Regions from separate parts of the Cupriavidus sp. 05T42 genome, predicted to be linked through region 2. Evidence: predicted binding sites of a transcription regulator. Region 2 holds the regulator's gene; the other holds the start of a gene.
What was found. The regulator sigma-54, encoded in region 2, starts transcription at its own class of promoters, with help from an activator protein. The targets are predictions, from matches to a motif close to TGGCANGNAANCTGCTTT.
Positions count from the first base shown of each region.

Region 1: AC1EJR_RS05440 (formate/nitrite transporter family protein) is a predicted target of sigma-54. The motif match lies at 2,464-2,481, and genes of this name have one in related genera.

Region 1 is NZ_JBFTLH010000003.1:272,933-276,744, forward strand. Features, by position in the region: gene AC1EJR_RS05430 (YncE family protein) at 1-928, shown strand, start outside; gene AC1EJR_RS05435 (nitrate- and nitrite sensing domain-containing protein) at 1,106-2,359, shown strand; gene AC1EJR_RS05440 (formate/nitrite transporter family protein) at 2,635-3,447, shown strand; gene AC1EJR_RS05445 (bifunctional protein-serine/threonine kinase/phosphatase) at 3,482-3,812, shown strand, end outside.
Region 2 is NZ_JBFTLH010000008.1:58,149-61,960, reverse strand. Features, by position in the region: gene AC1EJR_RS12840 (RNA polymerase factor sigma-54) at 133-1,614, shown strand; gene hpf (ribosome hibernation-promoting factor, HPF/YfiA family) at 1,665-2,018, shown strand; gene AC1EJR_RS12830 (PTS sugar transporter subunit IIA) at 2,497-2,952, shown strand; gene hprK (HPr(Ser) kinase/phosphatase) at 3,009-3,812, shown strand, end outside.

The DNA of each region.
Region 1 (3,812 bases), on a different contig from region 2:
GTACGGCTACATCTGCTCGTCGTTCAATCCGGAAACGGCCGTGGTCAGCGTGGCCGACCATCAGATCGTGGGGCGCGTGAAGCAGGAGAGCCCGTTCTGCCCGAACATCGCCGCCACGCCTGACGGCAAGCAGGTCTGGTTCACGCTCAAGGACGTCGGCAAGGCCCAGGTGTTCGAGGCCCGCCCGCCCTTCCGCCTGATCAAGACGCTGGAGACCGGCCCGATCACCAACCACGTGAACTTCGCCCACACGGCGGCGGGCGACTTCGCCTACATCACGGTCGGCGGGCTGAATCAGGTCAAGGTGTTCCGGACCGATGACTTCTCCCAGGTGGCCACGATTCCGGTGGGCAGCCTGCCGCACGGCATCTGGCCTTCGGGCGACGGCACGCGCATCTACGTGGGGCTGGAGAACGCCGACCAGCTGGCCGCCATCGACACCGCCACCAATCGGGTAGTCGCCAACGTGCCGGTCGGGCAGGCGCCGCAGGCCATCGCCTATGTGCCGAACGCCGTGCCCGAGGGCGACGGCACGCAGGGACTCCAGCCGCTGGGGGTGGCCGGGCAGACCACGCAGCTGAAGCTGCATGGCGTCGTGAACGGCAAGCCTGTGGCCACCGACCATGCGCCGACCAGCGTCACGCTGTTCGATCAGGGACTGCTCCAGGTCCTGCAGGCTTCGGCGACCGGGTTGCAGCCGAAGCGCGCCTACGTGCTGGCGCTCGCCACCCGCGCGGACGGCAGCGGCCCGCTGGAGCCGCTCGCCGCCTTCATGTCGAATCCGGCGGGCTCGGCCATCGTCAACGCGATTGGCCCGATCCGGCAGGTGGTGCGCGACGATACGGGGGCCGGCGCGCGCCGCTATCTCGTGATCGCCCCGTCCGAGAACGGCAAACCCGGCGCGCCTGTGCAGGTGCAGGCGCTGTAGCCGGTCCGGGGGGCCGGGAAGGTACGGCGGATGATACAAATGGCACGACATTTGCGTAGTACCTGGCAAATGCGTAGTACCCATCCCGGCCGCGCCCACATTCCCAGAACAATGCCCCTTTCCGCCTCAACCCTCGTCCTTCGGGCCAAGCAGCTCGAAATCGAGGCCGTCCGCCTGATGGCAAGTCGCGTGGAGTTGGCCGACCTGATCGGCCAGCTGATCCACGCCTTGCAGCGTGAACGGGGGGCCAGCAGCATCTTCCTGGCCTCCGGTGGGCAACGGCTGGCGCAGGAGCGCCAGACGGCGATGGGCGAGGCGGTCCACATCGCCTCCCGGCTGGGCGAGCGCTTCGCCAGCCAGCTGGAAGCGGGCCATACGGGTACGGCGTCGATGGTGTCGTTGATGGCCTGGGTCCAGCTCGATCTGGCCACGCTGCCGGCGCTGCGCCAGTCCATCGATCAATGCCAGACCACCGCGCACGACGCCGTGGCGGCGTTCAGCCGCCTGATTGCCGCGCTGCTGGAGTTGATCTTCCATCTGGCCGATGTGGCGATGTATCCGGGCATCGCCCGGCCGCTGGTGGCCTTCGTCTACCTCGTGCAGGGCAAGGAAGCCGCCGGGCAGGAGCGGGCCGTCGGGGCGCAGATGTTCGCCTCCGGCACCTGTGCGGGCACCGCGCCGCAGCGCGTGCAGCAGTTGGTGGAAGCCCAGCAGCGCAGCTTCCAGATGTTCGAGCGCTTCGCCGACCCGTCGCTGCTCGCCGCATGGCGGCAACGGCAGGCCAGCGCCGCGGTCGCCGCGCAGGACGGCATGCGCCGCACGCTGCTGACCACGCCGCCGGGCACGGCGCTGGTGCACGACGACAGCGAGAAGTGGTTCGAAGTCTGCAGCGAGGTCATCACGGGCATGTGGACGCTGGAGATGCAGGTGGTGCAGGACCTGCGCAAGGCCTGCGAGGCGCAGATCCAGCGTTCCCAGGCCGATCTCCAGGATTCGGCCGGGCTGCTGCGCCAGCTACTGGACAACCCACCGCCCCATACCCATGCCGTCGAGCGCTTTTTCGATGTGGCCGAGCAACCCGCCGCCGCCCCTGTGCTGCCGGGCATGCCCGATGCCGGAAACGGACCCGCCGAGGTGCACGCCACCACCGTCACGTCGCTGGAGCGCCTGCTGCGCCAGCAGTCGGCGCGACTGGCCCAGACCGAAGTGGAACTCGATGCCGCCCGGCGCGCGCTCAAGGAGCGCAAGGTGATCGAGCGCGCCAAGAACGCGCTGATGGCCCGCATGGGGCTCAGCGAGGACGCCGCGTTCCGGGCCTTGCAGAAGGCGTCGATGGACAACAACCGCCGGCTGGCGGACATTGCCGAAGCCACCCTCTCGCTCACCGGCCTCGCCCTGCCCCCACAGGACGACGATCAGCACCAGGATTGAACCCGCCCGGCCGCGCGCACCAAAAGCGGGCAGCCCATGCACTACCAACGCCCCCTAGATCGTCACTTGCCCCAACCCGGCCCAACCCGGCCCCACCCGGCGGCGGGCATGGAACGTGCGTCAGCACTGACATCGGGCTGATGACGGCCCGGCAGTGCATCACCCTGTAAAGCATCAAGGATGACGGCGTCCTGTCACGTGCCGGCCATAGGCCGGGCGGACGGACGCCGTTTGTCTTTTCTGAGCCAAACGAAGGAAACGGAGAGGAATACCCCATGGCCTATCTCGCCCCCACCGAGTTCGTCACCAAGATGGTCGATGCCGGAGAGTCCAAGCTGCTGATGTCCACGCGTGACACGCTGATCCGGTCCTATATGGCCGGCGCCATCCTGGCGCTGGCGGCAGCCTTCGCGGTGTCCATCACTGTCAACACCGGCAACGCGCTGGTTGGCGCGCTGCTGTTCCCGGTTGGCTTCTGCATGCTGTACCTGATGGGCTTCGACCTGCTGACCGGCGTCTTCACGCTCGCGCCGCTGGCCGTGCTGGACCGCCGCCCGGGCGCCACCTGGAGCGGCGTGCTGCGCAACTGGGGCCTGGTGTTCTGTGGCAACCTCGCCGGCGCCGTCACCGTGGCGTTCTTCATGGCCATCATCTTCACCTTCGGCTTCTCCGAAGCCCCGAACGCCATCGGCCAGAAGATCGGCCACATCGGCGAAGGCCGCACCGTGGGCTACGCCGCGCATGGCGCCGCCGGCATGCTGACGCTGTTCATCCGCGCCGTGATGTGCAACTGGATGGTCTCCACCGGCGTGGTGGCGGCCATGATGTCGACCTCGGTGTCCGGCAAGGTCATCGGCATGTGGATGCCCGTGCTCGTGTTCTTCTACATGGGCTTCGAGCACTCCATCGTGAACATGTTCCTGTTCCCGTCGGGCCTGATGCTGGGCGGCAACTTCACCCTCATGGACTACCTGATCTGGAATGAAATCCCGACTGTGCTGGGCAACCTGGTGGGTGGCCTGACCTTCGTGGGCATCACGCTCTACAGCACGCACTACAAGTCGGCCAGCAAGCGCGCGCTGGGCTGATCGGATCACTACCCGGTATCGAGGCGACCGCGCCATGTCCGGCGGGCTCCAGGTCAGCGTTGGCCAACACTCGGACGCTGGCCGGAAGGCGGTCAACCAGGACTTTCATGGCGTGACCCACCCCGCCGGCCACCACCGCGTGACCAAGGGGGTCGCGCTGGCGCTGGCGGACGGCATCAGCAGCAGCGCGGTCAGCCAGATCGCCAGCGCCGCCGCCGTCCGCACCTTCCTCGAGGACTACTACTGCACCTCCGAAGCCTGGACCGTGCGGCGGGCGGCGCAGTGCGTGCTGGCCGCCGTCAACTCCTGGCTCCACGCGCAGAGCCGTCACAGCGAAGCCCGCTTCGACCGCGACCGCGGCTACG
Region 2 (3,812 bases):
CCATCGGCCGCCGCGTGCGGCCGCGCTTCTCCCGGCCTCCACGGCGACAGCCGGGGTCGATCAGGAAGTCAGAGCGATAGGCGATAGCAATTTCCGTTCCATAGTCGGAAGGATGCGCATAGAATAGGTCGCATGAAACCGTCGCTTCAGCTTCGTCTCTCGCAACATCTGGCATTGACCCCGCAGCTGCAACAGTCGATTCGATTGTTGCAGCTCTCGACGCTTGAACTCCAGCAGGAAGTGGAACAGGCGCTGACCGAAAATCCCCTGCTCGAACGCGAAAACGACTGGATCGAAAGCCCGTTGCGGGTAGCCGCCGATGGCTCGGTCAACCTCCAGAGCGCCCCCGCGCCGGCCTCCTCCGAGCCTCAGCCCAACGGCGACGCGCGCACCGATGGCGCGTCCGGCGGTGAGGACGACAACTACAACGACAACGGCAGCGAGGACTACGGCAGCGACTGGAGCCTCGACGACTTCGCCCGCCGCCCCCAGGGCGACGAGGACGAAAAGTCGCCGATGCAACTGCGCGATGCCGAACCCACGCTGCGCGAGCACCTGATGGGGCAGTTGGCCCCGCTGAAGATCTCGGTGCGCGACAAGGGCCTGGCCATCTTCCTGATCGAATCGCTCGACGATGACGGCTACCTGAGCGCCTCGCTCGAGGAAATCTGCACCGAACTGCCCGAGGAACTCGAATTCGAGATCGACGAAGTCCACGCGATCCTGACCCTGCTGCAGAGCTTCGACCCGCCCGGCGTGGGCGCGCGCAATGCCGCGGAGTGCCTCAGCCTGCAATTGCGTCGCCTGAAGCACTCGCATCGTGAGCTGGCGCTGACCATCGTCAATCATCATCTGGAACTGCTGGCCGTGCGCGACTACACGCGGCTAAAGAAAGCGCTCCAGGTGGACGAAATAGCACTGAAGGCGGCACACGAACTGATTCGCTCGCTGGCGCCGTATCCGGGGCACGCGTTCAACCGTCCCGAGGCCGACTTCGTGGTGCCCGACGTGTTCGTGCGCAAGAGCGGCAGCGGGTGGATCGCGGCGCTCAATCCGGATGTCATGCCACGGCTGCGCATCAACGACATGTATGCGCAGATCCTGCGCGGCGCGAAGGGCGAAACGGGGACGGCAGGCCTGCAGCAGAAGCTTCAGGAGGCGCGGTGGCTTATCAAGAACATCCAGCAACGATTCGATACGATCCTGCGTGTTTCGCAGGCAATTGTGGAACGTCAAAAGAACTTTTTCACGCATGGCGAAATCGCGATGCGCCCCTTGGTTTTGCGGGAAATAGCCGATACACTCGGTTTACATGAGTCGACCATTTCCCGGGTCACCACGAATAAGTACATGGCCACGCCCATGGGTACTTTCGAGTTGAAGTACTTCTTTGGGAGCCACGTCTCTACGGAGACTGGCGGCGCGGCCTCCTCCACGGCAATCCGCGCGCTGATCAAGCAACTGATAGGAGCCGAAGACCCCAGGAATCCTCTTTCCGACAGCCGGATCGCCGAACTGCTGGGTGAGCAAGGCTTCGTGGTCGCACGCCGCACGGTGGCGAAATACCGCGAAGCGCTCAAGATCCCCGCAGTCAATCTCCGCAAGACTTTGTAGCCGAGCCGCAACCGCCTGCCTGGTGCGGCTCTTTCAGAAGGAGAAGCGCTATGAACTTCAAGATCAGTGGACACCACCTCGACATCACGCCCCCGCTGCGTGAGTATGTGGAAACGAAACTGGAGCGAATTGTCAGGCATTTCGATCAGGTCATCGGCGTGAGCGTGCTGCTATCGGTGGACAACCACAAGGAGAAGGACCGGCGCCAGTACGCGGAAATCAATCTGCATCTGAAGGGGAAGGACATCTTCGTCGAAGCGCATCATGAAGATCTGTATGCGGCGATCGACTGTCTGGTCGACAAGCTCGACCGCCAGGTCATCCGCTACAAGGACCGCGTACAGGGCCACGATCGCGAGGCGGTGAAGTACCAGATGGCCGCCCAGCAACTGACGCAGCAGTAGACACCTGCAGGCAACCGAAAACAGAGCGGTTGCCGACCCTGCAGAGGACTGAAAAGAAGAGCTCAAGCCGCGCAATCAGCGCGGCTTTTTTGATGGGCGCGCGCCATGGCGGTGACGGTGCGGGCACCTGGAATGTTTCGTTACCTTATTGCCACGCCGGAGGGCGACCCGGGGCCCCCGGGAGCGGTCAAAATGGGAACAAGTGTTCGCAAGCCGCCCGCCTCGGTGTATGCTCCGCCATACAAATAACGACAGGACGGCCCCGGGACACCCCGGGTGGGCAAGCCGGCCGGCACGTCGTGGCACCGCCGCGACCCCGGCGCTGCATCGCAAAATCGCGGTGGAGCCCTGCTCTATAATGGCCGGACGCTCCAATGCGGGCGTCCCAGACAAGATCTCGGTACCCAAGTTTCGCCCCGAATCCGGCGGGACGGCCTTCGCGCCCCGGCCCGCTAACCTGACTTCTCGCGCATCGCCCATGAATCGTTTGGCCAAATTGCTGCCACCCGGCAACATCCATCTCGACGTCACCGTCACCAGCAAGAAGCGGGTGTTCGAGCAAGCCGGGCTCCTGTTCGAGAACAACCATGGCGTGGCGCGTGCTACCGTGACCGATAACCTGTTCGCGCGCGAATCGCTGGGTTCCACGGGTCTGGGTGCCGGCGTGGCCATTCCGCATGGCCGCATCAAGGGTCTCAAGCAGCCGCTGGCCGGCTTCATGCGCCTGGCCGAGCCCATTCCGTTCGAATCGCCGGACGGCAAGCCGGTGTCGCTGTTGATCTTCCTGCTCGTGCCGGAACAGGCCACGCAACAACATCTGGAAATCCTGTCGGAAATCGCCCAACTGCTCTCGGACCGCGAGATGCGCGAGGGCCTCGCCACACTGCCCACGTCGGAAGCGGTGCATGATCTGCTGACGCAGTGGCACCCCTGACTCCCGCCCCAACGGCCGCCTGAAACGGCCTGTCCGCCCCCGAAAGTCATACGCGCATGGAACTCACCGGCGTCACCTCGCAGTCGATCTTCGACGACAACGCAGCCGATATCAAGCTCTCGTGGGTCGCTGGCCTGGAAGGGGCCGACCGGGCCTTCGACGTGGAATTCGCCCGCGAAGCCACCTCGGCGGCGGACCTCGTCGGCCACTTGAACCTGATCCACCCGAACCGGATCCAGGTGCTCGGCAAGCCGGAAATCCTCTACTACCAGCGCCTCGACGACGAGCCGCGCAAGCGCCAGATGGGCGAGCTGATCCTGCTCGAGCCGCCGTTCCTCGTCGTGGCGGATGGCATGGAGCCGCCGCCAGACCTGGAGCTGCGCTGCACGCGCTCGTCCACGCCGCTGTTCACCACGCCGGTGTCGTCGGCGGCTGTGATCGACCATCTGCGGCTCTACCTGTCGCGCATCTCCGCCCCGCGCGTGACGATGCACGGCGTGTTCCTCGACATCCTCGGCATGGGCGTGCTGATCATGGGCGAGTCCGGCCTGGGCAAGAGCGAACTGGGCCTGGAACTGATCTCGCGCGGCCACGGTCTCGTGGCCGACGATGCGGTGGATTTCGTGCGACTCGGACCCGACTTCATCGAGGGCCGCTGCCCGCCGCTGCTGCAGAACCTGCTGGAAGTGCGCGGCCTGGGCCTGCTCGACATCAAGACGATCTTCGGCGAGACGGCCGTGCGCCGGAAGATGAAGCTCAAGCTCGTGGTGCAGCTCGTGCGCCGCAACGACGGCGAGTTCGAGCGCCTGCCGCTTGACTCGCAATACCTCGATGTCCTGGGCCTGCCAATCCACATGGTG